3 regions of the Paenibacillus sp. cl130 genome follow, and region 3 is predicted to be linked to each of the others. Evidence: riboswitches for the same ligand, from Rfam matches in the RefSeq annotation. Region 3 holds a riboswitch; each other region holds the start of a gene.
What was found. Region 3 has a riboswitch for thiamine pyrophosphate ahead of BM358_RS14950 (ABC transporter substrate-binding protein). Riboswitches for the same ligand answer to the same signal wherever they lie in the genome.
Positions count from the first base shown of each region.

Region 1: linked by a shared signal. The riboswitch ahead of BM358_RS12090 (thiamine phosphate synthase) and the one ahead of BM358_RS14950 (ABC transporter substrate-binding protein) in region 3 are both predicted to bind thiamine pyrophosphate.
Region 2: linked by a shared signal. The riboswitch ahead of BM358_RS23030 (ECF transporter S component) and the one ahead of BM358_RS14950 (ABC transporter substrate-binding protein) in region 3 are both predicted to bind thiamine pyrophosphate.

Region 1 is NZ_FOYG01000003.1:663,085-669,739, forward strand. It holds gene BM358_RS12065 (response regulator transcription factor) at 39-731, opposite strand; gene BM358_RS12070 (ThiF family adenylyltransferase) at 870-1,931, opposite strand; gene BM358_RS12075 (thiazole synthase) at 1,928-2,695, opposite strand; gene thiS (sulfur carrier protein ThiS) at 2,698-2,901, opposite strand; gene thiO (glycine oxidase ThiO) at 2,898-4,046, opposite strand; gene BM358_RS12090 (thiamine phosphate synthase) at 4,111-4,704, opposite strand; TPP riboswitch at 4,969-5,077, opposite strand; gene BM358_RS12095 (ABC-F family ATP-binding cassette domain-containing protein) at 5,171-6,655, opposite strand, start outside.
Region 2 is NZ_FOYG01000010.1:142,127-148,781, forward strand. It holds gene BM358_RS23020 (polynucleotide kinase-phosphatase) at 1-1,661, shown strand, start outside; gene BM358_RS23025 (TatD family hydrolase) at 1,682-2,479, shown strand; TPP riboswitch at 2,523-2,634, shown strand; gene BM358_RS23030 (ECF transporter S component) at 2,883-3,479, shown strand; gene BM358_RS23035 (ABC transporter ATP-binding protein) at 3,479-4,942, shown strand; gene BM358_RS23040 (energy-coupling factor transporter transmembrane component T family protein) at 4,917-5,708, shown strand; gene BM358_RS23045 (methionine ABC transporter ATP-binding protein) at 5,848-6,573, shown strand; gene BM358_RS23050 (methionine ABC transporter permease) at 6,566-6,655, shown strand, end outside.
Region 3 is NZ_FOYG01000005.1:54,463-61,117, reverse strand. It holds gene BM358_RS14965 (EAL domain-containing protein) at 1-975, opposite strand, end outside; gene BM358_RS14960 (bifunctional 2',3'-cyclic-nucleotide 2'-phosphodiesterase/3'-nucleotidase) at 1,250-3,352, opposite strand; gene BM358_RS14955 (pyridoxamine 5'-phosphate oxidase family protein) at 3,572-4,006, opposite strand; TPP riboswitch at 4,277-4,386, shown strand; gene BM358_RS14950 (ABC transporter substrate-binding protein) at 4,578-5,621, shown strand; gene BM358_RS26280 (hypothetical protein) at 5,629-5,811, opposite strand; gene BM358_RS14940 (MTH1187 family thiamine-binding protein) at 6,054-6,347, shown strand; gene BM358_RS14935 (ABC transporter permease) at 6,344-6,655, shown strand, end outside.

The DNA.
Region 1 (6,655 bases), on a different contig from region 3:
CCGGGACGAAAAGTTCCGGCTTTTTTATATGCCTTATGCTATTCTGATACGGTTGGTGTTCTGAGTGAATAGCCAATACCTCGTTCCGTACGGATCATTTTAAACTTATACCCTTTATCTACTTTAACCCTCAAATGTCTGATATAGACGTCTACTACGTTCGTATCAACGATATAATCATGTTTCCAAACATCCTTCAGAATTTGCTGCCTGCTACAAACTTGGTTAAGATGTATCGCCAGATGAAGCAAAAGATCAAATTCTTTCGGAGTTAGTTCCAGCTTTTGTCCCCCTCTGCTCACCATTCTGCTTGCATTGTCTATATGTAAATCACCCGCTTCGATCGCCCTTTTCACATCACGTTCAATACCAAAAATCCGCAATAAATTAGCCACTCTTGCCTGAAAAACTCTAGGATAAAAGGGCAGAACGATCACATCATGTGCCCCTTGTTCAAAGCAGGAAACAATATGGTCCTCCTCATCTGATGAAGTCATTGCAAATAGCGGGACATGAGGATGGTTTTGCTGCAAAATGCGAATCAAGCCTTGTGTATCCGCCTGTTCATCTCCTATGTTCAGGAGTAGCAAATTCACCGGATTGTGGGCTGCATAAGAGCTTGCATCCGATGTATTGCTAACATGTACCACCTGATAACCTGCCTGCTCCAATGGAAGAACAATTACGGGAGACGCTTCATTTACATCCACAAGTAAAATTAACGGGCCCATCTTTTCACCCACCTGGTTTGGACATAGCATTACATTGGATACGAACAAGTTTGTTATAAGCCATTAAAGCATATTAATATTATTGTAACAAAAAAGCAGAAAATCATTCTCCAAAGAATGGCTTTCTGCTTTTATGGTTTAACCCAAATAGCGATGATACAGACTTCTTGCTTTTGCCACGTCCTTTGTCCCATGGATCAACGCTCTGCCATCTGCAAAAACAACTAAGCGATGCTCGCTTGTACTAAAGGAAACCAAAAACGGATTCTGCTCTACTTTTCCTTCTCCCAAAGAAGCAAATCTATCTGCTATTTCCGCAAGATTCAGATGTGTCGGGTTTGCTGGTCTAATTTGAACGGTATCCCTGCCGCACAAAACATCTGTTTTCTGGTGATGAGAGGCCGACAAGTAGGGATACGTCGGTTGGTTGCCGCAAGAAGGACAATTCTCCTTTTTAACACTATCTACTACTATCGCTACATACTCATTTTTCCACAAATCAAACGAAAGCAGCTTTCCTCTCAAATCTTCTGGATATCCACCCAGAAGTTTGAAAGCTTCCGTAGTTTGGTTAGCCGTGACCATCTGTACGGCCTGCGGAATAATCCCGGCGCTATCACAGGTTTCACCACCAAACGGCACAGTTCCCAGCAGACAGTGAAGACAAGGCGTTTGACCCGGTAAAATGGTGTAGGTTACACCATAGCTGCCCACACATCCCCCATAAATCCAAGGAATCCGATGCTTTAGTGCCATGTCATTCATAAGAAGTCGGGTATCGAAATTATCGGTTGCATCCATTATGAGATCTACCCCCTGGATCAACTCTTCCAGCTCTTCCACCCTAACATCCAGTACATGTGCATGTATAACCGTTTCCGAATTAATATCCTTTAATCTTCGCTGAGCAGCTACTGCTTTGGGACATCTTTGCGCAGCATCACTTTCCTGAAAAAGCTGTTGGCGCTGCAAATTGCTCCATTCCACATAGTCCCGGTCTACGAGGCTCACTATACCTACGCCCCCGCGAACAAGTGTTTCCGCAATACCTGTGCCTAGCGCTCCAACACCTATGATTAATACGTGAGAGGAAGCAAGCCGACGTTGTCCTGTCGGTCCAAAGGGTGTGAATCTTTCTTGTCTGGAATAACGGTCACTTGGATGTGTTCCTCCTGCACCGGATTTGTCAGATACCTTCATGCCTGAATCATTCCTTCTGTCGGACTGCTCGCTGAAGCGTAACGTTTTACAGGAATCATCCCCGCCTCAAAACCATATCTTCCAGCACGAACAGCCAGTTTCATGGCCTCAGCCATTTTTACTGGGTTCTTCGCTCCTGATACGGCTGTGTTCAACAAAACAGCATCTGCCCCCAACTGCATCGCCATTGCCGCGTCACCGGGTGAGCGAATACCCGCATCGACAATAACCGGAACCTCCGCCTGTTCAATAATTAGCTCTAATGAAAACGGATTGAGCAAACCATGTCCTGTACCAATCGGTGAAGCTCCAGGCATAACGGCGTGTACTCCAAGCTCTTGTAGCCTCTTGGCTAGAATCACATCGTCCGATATGTAGGGCAGCACGATAAAGCCTTCTTCTAACAGCTTTTCACTAGCCTTCAACGTTTCAAAAGGGTCAGGCAGCAGTGTCTTGCTATCCCCAATGACTTCCACCTTAATCATATCGCACAAGCCGGAGGCTTTTGCCAATTGGGCAATACGAATGGCCTCCTCTGCTGTTGTAGCCCCTGCTGTGTTGGGAAGAAGTGTATACCGGCTCAAATCCAGCATATCGAGAAAATGCTGCTTATCCCGTTCCTCCAAGTTCAATCTCCGTACAGCAAACGTCAATATTTCCGTCTCAGCAGCCTCTACGGCTTGGGATTGGATATCTAGATCAGAGAATTTTCCTGTTCCCAACAACAACCTTGAGGTAAAAGATGCTTTTCCAATGGTTAACATGATCAACCGCCTCCCACAAAATGTACAATCTCTAGGCAATCTCCATCCTTCAGTACCGCTTCATCATGATCTTCACGGGTCAATATACGCCGATTCAGCTCTACCACTACGGTTTTCACCTTTACATCAAGCTCATGTAGCAATTGATCCACATGAGTGATTCGATTAGAAAAGGTCAGGCTCTGGCCGTTAATCGTCAGCTTCATAAGCTTTCCTTCTTGAGGAGCTCAGAAGAAAATCTACTTATCCCAAGTTCAGCCGCACCAGCCCCATTAAGCATAGCTGCCAGCGCACGCCCGGTAGCATCACTCAGCAGGACACCGTTGCGATAATGCCCGACGGCAGCATATACGCCCTCGACCCCAGGGACAGTGCCTATAAAAGGATGACCTGATGCGGCCTGCGGACGTAAGCCCGCCCAAGTGCGTATAAAAGAAGCTTCACGGACGCGCGGCAGCCAAGCAGAGGCACGTGCCAGCAACCCCTCCAAGCCTCCTACGGTCACCTCTTCGTCATATTGATGCGGAAGGCTCGTTGCCCCAATCCAAAGCTCGTTATTCTGTTTAGGCACGAGGTAAATATCATCAGCATAAATGGTGTATTCTAACGGGTGATCCTTCAAGGAGACCGCTACCGCTTCGCCCTTGACCGGATAAAGTGGATATTCAAATCCAACCTGCGCTAGCAATTTCATGCTATCCAAGCCTCCAGCAATAATGACCTGATCGCAGGAAAAAAAGCCACTATCTGTTCGAACACCGCAAACTCGACCATTCTGTATGACCAGTTGCTCTGCCTGTGTACCAGACCATACCGTTGCCCCCAGCACCGCAGCAGCACCTGCATAAGCACGGCAAAGCTGGACAGGAGCCACTTGTGTCTCTTTTGAACGATATATTGCCCCGATCGCTTGTTCATCCAAACCTGGAATTCGTCGGGCCAATTCCTTCGCATCCCACCAGATAGGACAATCATCCTCTCGCGTTTTAGCAGCTTTCCAGCGTTTTTGGCCTTCAGTTTCCGTACGGAAAGGAGTCACAAATCCTTCTGTACGGAATTCCACCGAAATACCTGACAAACGCTCCAGATCACAGACAAGCTCAGGGAATGCGTCTCGACTTATGCGAGCAAACCGTGCCAGCTCAGAGTCGGTGAACTCTTCACTTTCCGCTGCCAGCATTCCAACCGCTGCTCCTGAGGCTCCCTCACCCGGGATCAATCGTTCCAGCATGATCGTACTTCTTCCCTCCTTGGCCACATGATAAGCAATGGAACTGCCGATGACACCTCCACCTATGACCAAGCATTCAGCGTGTCCTATCGCTCTTGCCTCTATGTGTATCTTTGGCATTTGTTCCGTGTCTCCTCTCCATAAACCATTCTGCTTTCAGCTTGCCTCTACTCTCGTTTTCTCGCTACAGGTCGTGAACTACAAGATCTGCCATTCGCCTATATTCCAGCGCAGCTGCAACGGGCGACTCAGCCTCCCATATACCAGACATCACCGCAATTCCGCTTGCTCCAGCCTTATAAAGCTCCGGGATATGGTGCGGTTGTATGCCGCCCAGCGCGATCACCGGAATGTTCGACAGCCTGCAAATATGTTCAAGCTGAGCTAAACCCCGTGGTACAATACCGGGCTTACAATGGGTCTCATATATGTGACCATAAAGTACATAGTCCGCTCCTACCCGCTCGGCAGTCTGCGCCTCCTTCAAGGAATGCACAGATACTCCACAGCGTGTACCCTTTGGAAGTAGGCTTTTCACATCCGCTACAGGTAATCCATTAGCTGGTAGCTGGACGGCTCCAACCAAAGTAAGTAAAGCTACATCCACACGATCATTTACTACAATTTGTTGCAAAGGAACTCCCTGCTCCACCATGCTGCGAGTCAAAGATAGCAATGCAGAGGCACCATTCTGTTTTAAACGTGCGTGTACATAATGAACATACGGACAAATCACAGCAGCCACTTGGGCTGCTTGTGCAAAAGTGCCCTTTTCCATCGAAATTGCGTGTAATTCGATTTTGTCTTCACCTCACATTGGACTAAAGGATCTAAGCTTAGTCAGCCACGTCTACCAGCAGAAATGAAAGGGGATTGTATGTGAATTGTCTACGGAAGCTCGAACAACTTAAAATGAACGAAACGCAAAAAAACCACTTCCCCAAGGAAGTGGTTTAACGAACGTCCAATAATCGAACGGACCATGATATCCGTATACGTGTATCGTCCCACGCACAAACAAAAATAAGATGGTGTTGCCTTGTTTGTACGGTGCTCACTTCCCTACGCTGGCATAACCCAGATCAGGTGCAAAGGGTCCGAAATCCATTTATTCCGTCTCAGCCGCATGGGCGGCTCCCCTAGTGTGACTATTTTATTGTATAAGCTAAAGATAGCTTAGCATATTTTCCTAATTCTGCAAACCCCACTTCGTGTGAAATATGCAGAATTGGATTTAGTTGATGTTAGTTAACTTTACTTGACCACTCTTCCACATTCCACGTTTTGGTTACCCAATCCTCGTAAAAGTCCGGTTCGTGAGATACAAGCAATACGGTCCCTTTGTATTCCTTCAAGGCACGTTTCAGCTCATCCTTAGCTTTAACATCCAAGTGGTTGGTAGGCTCATCGAACAGTACCCAGTTGCTTTCACGCATTAACAGTTTGCAAAGACGGACTTTAGCCTGTTCTCCACCACTGAGCGCAGATAGCGGACGCGTGATATGCTCATTCTTTAAACCGCAACGCGCCAAATGCGCTCGTACTTCATGCTGGTTCAAATGTGGGAATTCATTCCACACATCGTCAATCGGTGTAATTTTCTCCGCCTTTACTTCCTGCTCAAAATAAGCGGGCTGCAAAAAATCACCTTGATAGGTTTTTCCACTGATTGGCGGTATTTTTCCCAATATGGTTTTGAGCAATGTCGATTTACCGACACCGTTGTAGCCAACAATAGCAATCTTTTCGCCACGTTCAATCGTCATGGACATTTTAGGCAAAAGGGCATGCGTATAACCAATCTCAAAATCAATACCCTCAAATACCGTCTTTCCGCTTGCACGTGCTTCTTTGAATTGAAAGGTTGGCTTCGCAGCTTCTTCAGGCTTATCTATACGTTCGATCCGATCAAGTTGCTTTTCACGGCTCTTTGCTCGGCCTGATGTAGAGGCACGCGCTTTATTACGCTGAATAAAATCTTCCTGTTTCTTAATAAAGTCCTGTTGCTTCTCATAAGCATCAATATGCTGAGCTTTGTTCAGATCCGCCATTTCAAGAAACTTTTCATAGTTAGCTGAATAACGGGTCATCTTGGCAAATTCAAGATGGTAAATAACATTAACGACCTGGTTCATAAACTCAGTATCATGTGAAATAAGAATAAAAGCATAGGGATAATCCTTCAAATAGCGCGTAAGCCATTCAATATGCTCTACATCCAAATAGTTGGTGGGCTCATCCAGCAGCAGGACATTTGGCTTTTCCAACAGCAACTTAGCAAGAAGCACCTTTGTCCGTTGCCCACCGCTAAGTGCAGATACATCCCGATCCAGTCCTATGGCCGACAGACCTAGTCCATTCGCCATTTCTTCAACCTTCACATCAATGAGGTAAAAATCCCCCATATCCAGTTGCTCCTGAATTTCACCCATCTGTTCCAGCAGCACTTCCAACTCTTCAGGAGAAGCATCCCCCATCTTGTCAGTAATCTGCATCATTTCCTTTTCCAATTCCAACAAAGGAAGAAAAGCGTCTTTCAAAACATCACGTACCGTTTTGCCCGGTGTCAGCTTGGTATGCTGATCCAGATAGCCGTAACGTACACGTGGAGTCCATTCCACTTTACCCTCATCCTTAAGCAATTTTCCAGTCAGAATGTTCATGAGTGTCGATTTACCGACACCGTTAGCTCCTACCAAACCTACACGTTCCCCCGCAAGCAATCGAAA
Region 2 (6,655 bases), on a different contig from region 3:
CGGAACAGCTTAGAAGCGAGTTGAGAGATTTTCTGCTACATGCACCCTCTCATCTTATTTTTGGCAGAAATGGATTGCGACACGTGGTCGTGGCTCATGCCGGGATTAAGGATCATTTTATTGGCAAACAGTCGGCACGTATTTCTGATTATTGCCGCTATGGAGATACGGAAGGACAGGATGCGAACGGAACACCGATCCGCAAGGATTGGTTCGTAGACCATGAATCGGGAGAAATAGTAGTATGGGGACATGATCCGAGACCGCAACCTACCCTTGTGAACCAGACGGTGAATATTGATCAGGGTGTGGTATTTGGCGGGATGCTGACCGCTTATCGTTATCCGGAAAAGGAATTTGTCAGCGTTCCGGCACATGAGAATTATGCGAATGATCCAGATAGCCCACTTGTCCGGTGGCAGAGAAAACGGTTTTCCCCGCCGAATTTACGCAAGCTAATCGCTGGTTACAGTGTGTTGACGGAATCGTATGGCGAAGTGCGCGTACAAGGAGAATGGATCAAATCCGCTATAGATACCGTGTCACATGTGACTGTACCCATGGAGGAGCTGGTGTATATTCCACCGACGATGAGCCCTGCTCCAGCGGTGTCTGCAGAGGAAGGATATCTGGAGCATCCACGTGAGGCGCTAGCTTATTATCGAGGACAAGGAGTACAAACGATGGTGGCCGAGAAAAAACATATGGGTAGCCGAGCTATTCTACTGTTATTCAAAAACGAACAGGCCGCTGTTCAATATGTAGGCTACCCGACATTGGGCGCGATCTACAGTCGGAGTGGGAGAGCTTTCTTTGAACAAAGCCTTGGGAAGCAAGTGGTGGAGAAGCTGAATGTGGATCTACGGACTGCTGGATATTTTGAACGGAACCAGACGGATTTTGTATTGCTGGATGCGGAAATTGTACCGTGGAATCTCAAGGCTAGGGAACTGATTGCTGCACAGTATGCGCATGTGGGGGAGGCAGCCCTGCTGGATCGCAGTAAGCTGGTAGACAAGCTGAAGCAGGCGAAGGTTGCAGGTCGAGAGGTTGGAGACTGGTTGGAGGAAATGGAACAGAAGTACGCGAATGCCGTAACGTTTCAAGAGGATTTTCAAAAATATTGCTGGGATGTGGACGGTCTGGATGAAATTCGTATTGCACCGTTCCATACACTGGCACACAGCGGAAAGACTTTTTTCGACCATTCTCATATTTGGCATATGGAGCAAAACCGGGAGCTGGCTGGGCTGTCTTCCCTGTTTATGGAGACAGAGTATCGCGTGATCACGGACGAAGCAAGCGAGGAAGAGGTCATTCGCTGGTGGAACGAGATGACAGAGGATGGTCATGAAGGGATTGTGATCAAGCCGGAACGCTTTTTGATGAAAAATCGGGACAAGATGATTCAGCCTGCAATCAAGGTGAGAGGCCGGAAGTATTTGCACATCATTTACGGTATGGATTATCTTGCCCCTGAGAATTTAAAGCGTCTGAAGCAGCGTCGAACGAACAAAAAGGAGCGTCATGCCCTGATGGAAGGAGCGCTTGGTATGGAAGGCGTGGAACGTTTTGTCCGCAAGGATACGGTAGATCGTATTCATGAATGCGTCCTTGCCGCGCTATCTCTGGAATCGGAGCCGATTGATCCGAGATTGTAGTTTGCGAAGGAGGGATTGAGATGGAAAGGGGTACACCGTTAATTGATATTGGCGTGAACTTGATGCACCGTTCGTTTCATGCGGATCGGGAACAGGTGGTAGAGAGAGCCGCAGCTGTAGGGATTTCACCCCTGATTATTACCGGGACCAGTGTCCGCAGCAGTCGGGAGGCTTCTCAGTATGCAGCACGTTATCCGGGCAAGCTGTATGCGACAGCTGGCGTGCATCCCCATGATGCCAAAGACTGCAGCGCAGAGACGGTTCAGCAGCTCCGTCAGCTGGCGAGTCAGCCGCAGGTCGTATCCATAGGGGAATGCGGATTGGACTATAACCGTGATTTTTCGCCGCGTGATGTGCAGCGCCGATGGTTTGGCGAGCAAATCCAACTGGCGGGTGAGCTAAATATGCCGTTATTTTTGCATGAACGAGATGCACATGAGGATTTTGCCGCTATGCTGCGGGAGTATCAAGGGCTTGTCGATAAAGCAGTGGTGCATTGTTTTACAGGCACGGAACAAGAATTGCATACGTATGTAGAGATGGGACTGTATATCGGGATCACCGGCTGGATTTGCGACGAACGGCGTGGCAAACATCTGCGTGAACTGGTCAGAGATATTCCCTTGGACCGTCTGATGATTGAAACGGATGCTCCATTTTTGACCCCGCGTAATTTGCCCGTGAAGCCCAAAGAAGGGCGTAATGAGTCGATGTATCTCGCTCACATTGCTGCTACGATAGCCGAATGTACAGGCCGAAGCATGATGGAGATCGAAATCGCCACGACGGAGACAGCCAAACGTTTCTTCGGATTATAGGATTGTCAAAGCCATAGATGTGGTATATATTATAGTGAATTAAAAAAGCATTGTCGGGAGCTTGAGAAAGTCAGGCTGAGAGGGTGGCCCTTGCCACTGACCGTGAAATCTGATCTGGGTAATGCCAGCGTAGAGAAACCAAGAACACTATACAGGAATGCCGCTTGTTTTGCGGTTGTCGATAGATACAATGTATGTCCTAGCATTTTACCTTGACCCTGACTTTGGCTTGGTATCAGTGTAGTAGCTTAGACTACTGGTTATATAAGGCATATCGACGAATGATGTTTTGTATGGTGCTTCACCTTTTACTGCGCATAAAGCTTGCCTGGAGATTCAGCTCCAGACAAGCTTTTTTTTATGGCCAAGAGGCCAATTATAAGGATAAGGGGAGCACGCAATAATGAATACTGCTGTAAGAGCGTCCAAAGGGTTGAAGCTGACTGATATTTTGGTCACGATTGTGATCGCTGTTGTGTTCGGGTTAGTCTACAAAATATGGGGACCTGCCTATGATTTGATGAAACCATTCGGTCTACACGCCGAGCAACTGATGTATGGCATGTGGTTTATGGCAGGCACGTTTGCTTATCTCATCATTCGCAAGCCGGGTGTTGCAATTTTGGCAGAGGTGGCAGCGGCAACGGTCAGTGCTTTTTTGGGAAGCGAATGGGGGATGTCCACTTTGTACTATGGCCTGCTGCAAGGCTTGGGAGCGGAGCTATTTTTTGCGGCTTTTCTGTATCGGAACGCAAACCTGTGGGTTGCTTCGCTAGCTGCGGCCGGGGCGGCTGTCGCTTCTCTGATTTTAGACTTCAGCTACGGGTATATTGATCAGCTTTCGACCTGGAACTATGTTTTGTATATCGGTTTTCGCATGATTGGCAGCATTGTGATTGCCGGGGTATTCGCGTTCTATCTGGCTAGGGCATTGGAGGTAACCGGAGTCACGCGAAGTTTGAGACCCGCAACGGAACAAGATTATAAGGGGCTGGATTGATGAGCCAGGCAACCGAAGATGTGGTGGCTTCGATCACCCGTCTTCGGTTGAAATTCCCCGGTGAGCAGGAGCTGCTTTTTCACAATATGTCTTTGTCTGTCCGCAAGGGGGAAAAGCTGCTGTTGCTGGGACCGAGTGGATGCGGTAAATCAACGCTGCTCCAAGTGTTAAGCGGTCTGATTCCACGCACGATAGAAGTGCCTATGAAATGCGATGCTGCTGTAATCCCAAGTGTCTCAGGTATTGTATTTCAAGATCCTGATACGCAGTTTTGTATGTCATATGCAGACGAGGAACTGGCTTTTGTGTTGGAAAATAATCAGGTTCCTCGTGAGCAGATGCGATCCCGTATTCGCGAGCTGCTGATACAGGTTGGTCTATCAACGGATGATATACACATGCCCATTGGCAGCATGTCACAGGGAATGAAACAGCGGCTGGCGATTGCGTCTGTGCTGGCTATGGAGCCAGAAGTGCTTTTTCTGGATGAGCCCACGGCTTTGTTGGACGAGGAAGGCACTACACAGGTGTGGGATACCATTCGAAACATTTCGGTAGACCAGACACTGGTGATCGTGGAGCATAAAATTAATGAAATTGTCCATGATGTGGACCGGATTGTGGTGCTTTCTGCTCAAGGGGAGATCATTGCGGATGGAAGGGCGGAAGAAGTATTTCATGGGCAGCGGCAGGCATTGTCCGAGTATGGCGTGTGGTACCCGGGAGTATGGAGTGAATCGTCTTCGCCGCGTTGGAGTGAATCAGTGACACAGCAGAATGGTACGGGGAATGGTACAGGGATTGATTTGCTGGAGCTGGAACATTTTAGTGGCCTCCGCGGTTTAAGTTCAGTGATTTATGTGGAGCATGCGCAGGTGAAGCCTGGCGACTGGATTGGCGTGGTCGGTGAAAACGGGGCTGGCAAAAGCTCACTGCTGCTCTCCATGATGCGCTTACTTCGCACACAGGGACGTTATAGCGTGCGCGGAATTGAGGCAGGCAGTACGGAACAACTGGCAGAGCGTATCGGGTTCGCGTTTCAAAATCCCGAGCTGCAATTCGTAGCACACACCGTACGAAAGGAACTAGAGTATTCGTTACCCAAGAGCTTGTTCACCGTTGAACAGTGCCGGGAACGGGTCGATCGGATGCTCGTACAGTTCGGACTGGAGCGGCTGGACGAGCGTCATCCGTATCAGCTTTCATTGGGCCAAAAAAGGCGGTTGAGTATTGCTACGGCTATGATCCGTGAGCCGGAAGTGCTGCTGCTGGATGAACCGACTTTTGGGCAGGATGCGCGTAATACCTTTGTCATGCTGGATATGTTGGAGCAGCTGAGAGCGGCAGGCACGGCCATTGTGATGGTCACGCATGACCCGGAAATTGTCCATCGATATTGTACCGATATATGGCGGATTCAGAAAGGGGAACTCCAGTATGAACCTGTCCTTTCCCCATCATAAAACATGGCTGCATCGTGTGAATCCGGGCCTAAAGCTCGTTATGTTTTCCATACTGTTTGTGGTCGTTATAGTCATTCATGATCCGAATGTCATGTTTAATGTTGCGTGTGCTATGCTGCTGCTGCTTGTCTGGTCAGGCCATCCATGGAAGCGGCTGCTGCTGTATGGATCTCCCTTTATATTGGTGTTTATTTCAACCTCAACGGGCATGATGATGTTCGGCAAAGGGGTGACGACCTGGTGGACATGGGGCCTGATCCATATTACGCAGGAAAGCTTTTATCGGGGTATACATCTGGGCTTTCGTGCGCTGAGTATGGCGGCGGTAGGGTTGCTGTTTGGTTTAACGACTCGTCCAGTGGACCTTTTTTATTCACTGATGCAGCAATGGAGGCTCTCTCCGAAGTATGCGTATAGCTTTTTGGCAGCCATGCGGTTGATGCCCATGATGGTGGAGGAATTCCAGGCATTGAGACAAGCCCATCGTATTCGAGGTTTACATCAGCATGTGTCCAAATGGAATATGTATGCCACGCTTCGCAGGTATGCAATTCCGCTGCTCGCTCAAAGTATCCGGCGTGCACAGCGAATTGCTATTGCCATGGAAGCCAAGGGTTTTACTAATGAAACCAAACGCACGTATTATTATGCGATTGGCTATTCGGCTGTAGATATTGTGTTCATATTCTATTTTGTCATCATGCTTACGCTGGCTTGGGGACTCGGTATCTGCTTTCCTTACGTGGGGGTGTGGGATGTACGTTAATTGTTGTCAAAAGGCTTTGCCCGTTTTCTGCTCTGTGGTATATTAATGCAATGGGAATTGACGGCTCGTACAGACCCGCCTGGGCTGGCGGGCTTATTACATTTTCCCTGAGAAATGGATCATCAGGAGGCCAGGTTTCATGATTACGCTGCATCAGGTAAGCAAGCATTATACCACCTCAAGCGGCCAATTTCATGCGGTTCAATCCGTGTCCCTTCAAGTGGAGGAGGGGGAAATTCACGGTATCATAGGTGCCAGCGGTGCCGGTAAGTCTACGTTGCTCCGGTTGATGAATGTATTGGAAAGGCCGGATGAGGGAAACGTGGTTGTAAACGGGGAAGATTTGACTCGCATGCCGGAAAAACGTCTCCGTGAAGCGCGGCGATCGATAGGGATGATTTTTCAGCATTATCATCTTGTTCACAATCGGACGGTCAGTGGAAATGTGGCAATGTCGTTGGAGCTGGCAGGTGTCGCGAAAAAAGAGAGAGTGGAACGTGTGCGCGAATGCCTGCAATTCGTCGGTTTAGCTGATAAAGCAGAACAGTATCCGGCACAACTGAGCGGAGGCCAAAAGCAACGTGTGGCGATAGCCAGAGCGCTGGCGAATCGACCTGCGGTGCTGCTGTGTGATGAGCCGACCTCGGCGCTTGATCCGCAGACGACCGCGGATATTCTGGGCGTGTTACGGGAGATCAACCGGGAACTGGGAGTTACCATTGTAATCGTAACGCACGATATGGACGTGGTACGCAATATTTGTACCCGTGTATCAGAAATGCGGGATGGGCAGCTGCTTTCAACGCAACGTGTAGTTGACGCTGCGGTAGGTTCAACAGCGGAAGCAGGTGAAGCTGATGAATGAAATGCTGAGCATCATTGTGCAATACCAGTCAGAGATATGGAAAGCCATCGGGGAGACGTTTATCATGGTGGGGATTTCTATC
Region 3 (6,655 bases):
TTCACGACAAAATTCAAAATCCTCCATCTGCTCTACGCCTTCAGCCAACACTTGGCCTCCAAAACGAAAAGCCGATTCTACAATCCCTGTAATTTGCCGCTTCTGATCACTGTTACTATGACAGCCGTCAATTATACTGCGGTCAATTTTAACATAATCCGGCTGAAGGCAATTCATAAGCTCTGTCGTAGAATAACCTGCCCCCACATCGTCCAGGGCTACCGAAACTCCTCGATTTCGATATTGATCAAAGATATGATGTAAAAAATTAAGGTCGTCTATCTCTTCCGTTTCTACGACCTCAAATACAAAATCCTTCGTACTCATGGATAACCGATCAATCGTCTCAAAGGTGTGATTCAAGCAATAAGCCGGATTATAAATGGTGGAAGGGAGAAAGTTAATAAAACGTTTAATTCCCGCCGGAAGGCATGTTGCACTTTTTTCAATAGCGGAAATACGAGCCGAGCGATCCAGATGAGCATGCAAGCCAGCTTCACGGGCGATTTCAAACAGCCGGAAAGGCTGAAAAGGTCTCTCTGCATGTGACGGACGCAGCAAAAACTCAAACCCGATAATATCCAGCTTGTGATCAACAATAGGCTGCATATGGCTGGAAAAACTTTGATCCTTAATAATACTCACGATATCTGGATGTTGCAGTCTGGCTTGCAATTGACTAAATAAAAGCCAGTCCTCATATCCTTCGATATAATGCAAGCCCGTTACCACAACTTGCATATGGTTCAGGTATTCCTGCGGCAGATGAGCCAGTCCGTTAACCAACTGTTCCAGCTCTGAACGGCTGTCAAAGCGAAACTCTATGCTGCCCTCACGCCCATGTTCCTGCTTCAGTTGTTCCGATAGCATACCCAAACCATCTAATGCTGGAGTAAGCGACACCCTGGAATGCCTAATTCTGAGCAATCCTTGATCCTTAATAGGTAATATGATGCTGCAATTGCTGCATGTCATAATGGTCCTCCTCGGAACAATTTTCCGGTTTTTTCACCATTATATCACAAATAACTAGAACAAAAGCACTATATAATTACGTGTTTTTACAAAAAAGTAGCTTATTCTTAACGACAACTTAGGACTTAAGTATATATTCGACAAAAATCAGAAAACTTTTTGCAATCATGATAAATTCGGAGCTGTTGTTTTTGGTATCAAAAAAGCAGCAAATCTCTTGGTTAAAGAGACTTGCTGCTTCATTCTGATATTGAGTGGAAACTAAAATCCGAAGTTATTTGGACGCCTTCGGCTTCGTTGTTTTAGCTGGTTTAACAGCTGCAGGTTTGGTCGTTTTAACAGCTGGTTTTGCTGTTGCTTTCGCGGGAGCCACAGCTTCCTTTACAGGAGTCGTTGCTGCACTAGGCTTAGCGCCAGCTTTTAAGCTGTATTTGGCAAAGCCGTCTGCCGCGCTGCTCAAGTATGAAATTTGTTGATTTCCTGCCAGCACGTCTTTGGCATCAGGAGAGGACTCGAAAGTAACCTTTGCCTGACCAAAAGGAGCTATAGACCAATTGCCATCCGCCGATGGATTAATCGTTCCGTTCGTACGGATATAGTCAATAATGACCTGGCGACTTTCATCCGGTGCTGCCATCACAATTCGTTTGCCATCTGGGTTGGCCAGTTTGGATGAGGAAGCACGATAGTTATTGGTGGCTACGATAAATTTCTGCGCAGGATCAATAGCCTTCCCATTGTATTGCAGATCAATGATACGATGAGCTGAAGAATCAATAATAGTTCCCTTGGCATCATATCGTGCAGGCTGAGTTACATCAATCTGGTAATTCACACCGTCAATGACATCAAAATTGTAGGTTGGGAAATCTTTGTTGATCAGCGATTGCTCCTCAGTTTGCTTTGGATCAATGCGGTTGAACTGACCTGCAGACCACTCCAGCCACTCCTGAATTTCAGCACCGGTCACTTCTACAGCATGAACCGTGTTCGGATACACATACAGGTCGGACACGTTTTTAATCGCTATCGTACCTTCAGGAATGTTGGTGTAATACTCGGCTCCGTTTCGACCACCGGCCTTGAATGGAGCGCCTGCCGACAATACGGGAAGATTTTCGTATTCGGTCCCTTTAAGATGGTTTTGAACATACCATTTCTGTGCATTCGTCACAATTTGAATGGAAGGGTCATCCTGCACTAATGCAAAATAACTGTTAATCGGTGCAGTCGTTGTTCCAACAGGTTGGCGAACATAATCCAGCGTTCCTTGATGCTCTTCCTTGATCGAATCTGTCAGTTTGTAGTCAGGAGTAAACTGCACAGCCTGGTTAGTGGTACTCACAACCGGACGTACTTCAGACTGAGAGTTAGTTACGTTCCACTCGCGGTTTCTCTTTTCCAGGCTCAGGTCAATAATCCCCAGCTCCTTGCCCCATGAGGAAGCCTCCACAGCCGGTACACCGTTAATGGTTCCTTTATCTAGATCTACACCCTTCATTTCTTTAAAATCAGGGCCGGGGAAAGATTTATGAGCATGCCCAAACAGAATAGCGTTAATTCCGTCCACCTGGCTTAAATATTTAACGGCATTCTCCATCATTGGCGTTTGCGGCACATCCTCATAACCTGTGTGCGCAAGCACGACAATAATGTCAGCACCTTCCGTCTTCATTTGAGGAATAAACTTTTTCGCCGTTTCCACAATATCCTTCGTAACGACTTTATCCTTCAAATTGGCTTCATCCCACTGCATAATTTGTGGTGTGACCAAACCGATGACGCCCACTCTAAGGATGTGCTCTTGGCCCTTCTCGTCCGTTACCGTTTTATCAAGAATTCGATAAGGGGTAAAATAATTTTTAGTAGCTTGCCCCCCCTTGTCAACATAAACATTCGCATTTACGTAAGGAAAATCGGCTCCCTTGAGCGATTTCTCCAGAAAATCGAGACCGTAGTTGAATTCGTGGTTACCCACTGTCGCCGCATCATAGCCCATCAAGTTCATCATCTTGTAGACTGGATGGACACCGCCTTCTTTTTCATAGGTTTTGTTTCTGGCCATATAATCGCCTAATGGATTGCCCTGTAACAAATCACCGTTATCGAACAGCATGCTGTTTCTTGTTTCACTACGCGCCTGTTGGATCAAACCAGCTGTGCTAATCAAGCCATATTCGTTGGTTTCTTTGTCTGAATAGTAATCATAGTTCATCAGCGACGCATGAATATCCGTTGTTTCCATGATCCGCAAATTCACCGTAGCGCTATCGCGAGAATCGCTAGCTGCCCAGGATGGAGCGGCCGAAAACACCAGCATGCTACAAGCCACAACTGCTGCTGTAAACCCTTTAAACCAATTTTTACGAAATAACAAAATATACCCCTCCTCATTAAGGTGTATGCCTCATATACATACTTTTGCACATATATGTAAGCCTTGAACCCACCATTTCTATTTTAATCCAACGCCAGATAAAAGAGTAGTCATTTACTTAAATTATTTATGAAAAAATAATTAATTTTCTCAAAAATAAAAACCAGCAAACCTCCTAAAAAACTCGGAGATTTACTGGTTTGTCCATTTATATTCTTATTATTTATTCCACACTTGGCGCTCAGTTTGCTGACCCACATACTCAATGCGTGTCGGATTCACGTCCAGAATGACATAATCGGGATCATCCGGTCCGGAAAACCATTCCTTCAAGGAATCGTTCCACACTTGTTTGCGCAGCCCCTCATCAGCTGTGATCTGGACGGTAGCCTCCACTTCTACGACTTCCTTCGTACCGCCAACTTCATAACCCAGCAGCAGATAAGCATTCGGATTGTCCTTTAGCTCATCCACTTTATGAGTTTTGCGATCTGTCGCCAGATGAATGTTCATTCCATCGTTAAAAAGGGCCATATAGCGTACTTTCGGTTTGCCACCCTCTACCGTACCTAACGAGCAAAATTTGTTGTTATCCAAAGCCTTCACAATGGCTTGTTCCAGTTGGTTGCGATCCAATGTTTCCGTTTTACCCACAGTACAACAACTCCTTTTCACGAATTTGAATTCTCTACGGCCACGCCATTGGGCACCAGCCCATCTGAACCTACCTGCGTAGCTGTTCTGAAAATAACATGACCGGATCGAATCGAATTGATTCATGCTCATTTTCAGATCAAAGCTCACAGTAAAAGTGTACCCTGTGGTTCGGCAAATGAACCGTCATCTCTCCCTTCATGCTGGACAGACCCGCATTCAAGGCATATAATCGTCGTAGTAAACCCGAATAAATGAACCCATTAAACCATACAATGCCAGGGGTGCTGGAATCGGCCGGCTGAGAGTGTGTCCCAAGACACTGACCCTTACAACCTGATCTGGGTAATGCCAGCGTAGGAATGCTTAAGCAAGATGTGCCTTTTTTACATAGGACCATCCCTTACTTTGGTATATACAAGCGCAAGCGTCCCGGAAACTCGGGGCGCTTTTTTTGTTGAAGATTAAGTTGTTGGAAAGATCGCATCCGGCAGATGTTATTTTTAGAAAATGGGGAACTTAAGCTGTCTGATTGGACGGATAACGGGTAATTAAAGGAGAGAACACAACGATGAAGCGCATGAAAATATTAAGCCTGGGACTGATCAGTCTGTGGCTCATGGCCCTGACCCTGACCGCTTGCGGTGGAAGTCCCCCCACATCCCAAGAAGCGGCTCCCGCTACCGACACTCAAACGTCTACTCCGGCAAAGGGGCTCAAAGATGTTAAAGTCGTGCTCGACTGGACACCCAATACGAATCATACGGGACTCTATGTCGCTAAGGACAAAGGATTTTACGAAAAAGCGGGTTTGAATGTCCAAATTGTTCAACCTGGCTCAGGCGGAGCTGATCAAATGGTTGCTTCTAATGCTGCACCTTTTGGTATCAGCTACCAAGAAGGCGTCACACAGGCTCGTACGCAAGGCGTGCCGCTTGTATCCATCGCTGCGGTGATTCAGCATAATACCTCAGGCTTCGCAGCCCCGGTAGATCGTGGAATTAAGAGCCCGAAAGATTTTGAAGGTAAAAAATACGGCGGTTGGGGCTCTCCCGTAGAAGAAGCGGTCATGAAATCCATCATGGATTCAGACAAAGGCGATGTGAGCAAAGTGAAGATCATCAACATGGGCAATGCAGACTATTTTACAGCCGTGAAGCGGGATATCGACTTTGCCTGGATTTTCTACGCATGGACCGGAATCGAGGCCCAGCTTCGAGGTGAGCCATTGGATATGCTGTATGTAAAAGATTATTCCAAAAGCCTCGATTACTATACACCTGTAATTGTGAGCAACGAACAGACAATAAAAAATGATCCCGAGCTGGTCAAAGCGTTCATGGACGCTACCGCACAAGGCTATGAATACACTATCGCTCATCCGGAAGAAGCCGCAGACATCTTAAGCAAAGCTGTACCGGAGCTGGATAAAAAACTGGTACTTGCCAGCCAAAAATGGCTAAGCCCGCGTTATCAGGACGATGCCGCGCAATGGGGTGTGCAAAAACCGGAGGTATGGCAAAACTATTCGGACTGGATGTACGAACGCAAGCTGCTCAGCAAGCCTTTGGAAGTCGATAAAGCCTTCACAAACGGTTTCCTGCCCAAGCGTTGATCATTTGTTAAAACGCTAAATAAGACTGAACTAGAGAAGTGAACGAAGCGCCACTACGCAGTCGGATGGTGCTTCCCATCGCTGTTGTACCCAGATTTCTTTTATGAATATCCAGAGGTTGAAATCTGGGTACAAAGGCGAACGCTAACGCTTGTACAGCACCATTCCGCCCACTTCGTTCTCGTTCCACTTGGTTTATTCTTTAGTTTCTCATATTATCTAAGCGCTAAGTAGGTGCGCTTGTGTGTTAAAAATGCCACACAAACCAGCTTTAAAAATAGGGTGTTTTTAAGGCGGTTGGCAGCGTAGTGGTTCATTTGAATCTGGAGAAGCGCAGCGATCGTAAGATCAAATGAAACGCGAAGCGGTCTCCCCGCCTTAAACCACCATATTTTTTTAATAACACTCCAAATAAAGGACAGGTGAATTTGCATGGCTAACACACTGCTCAGTATTCAAGTAATCCCTAAAACTCCTAATAACGAGGACTCTTACACGTATGTAGATAAGGCGATCGAGGTCATTCAGCGCTCCGGTGTCAAACATCAGGTGAATCCATTGGATACGACCATGGAGGGCGAGCTCGACGAGTTGCTGAAAGTGGTTAAAGAAATGCACGAGGCTTTGACGGAAGCGGGCAGTCCCAGCGTCATTTCACAGATCAAAATCGCACATAACCTACAAGGCATCAGCATGAACAAGCTGACCGAGAAATATCGCCCATGAATCCGAAAGGCAAGAACGCATCCTGGTGGAAAAGCGTATGGCCGCCCTTTGTGGCGGTCCTCTTCTTTTTAGCGGCCTGGCAGGGGGCGGTTTCCTATTTGCATGTTGAATCCTGGCTGCTGCCTGCTCCATCCCTCATCGTACAAGAGGGCATGGCCCAGACGGCGCTGCTTGGTGCCCATACATGGGCTACGATTCGTCTGACACTTGCGGGATTCGCGATAGGGACAGCAACGGGACTGTTGATCGCCATCGTTCTTCATACAATCCCTTTTCTCAAATCCGCCCTGTATCCGCTGCTTATTCTG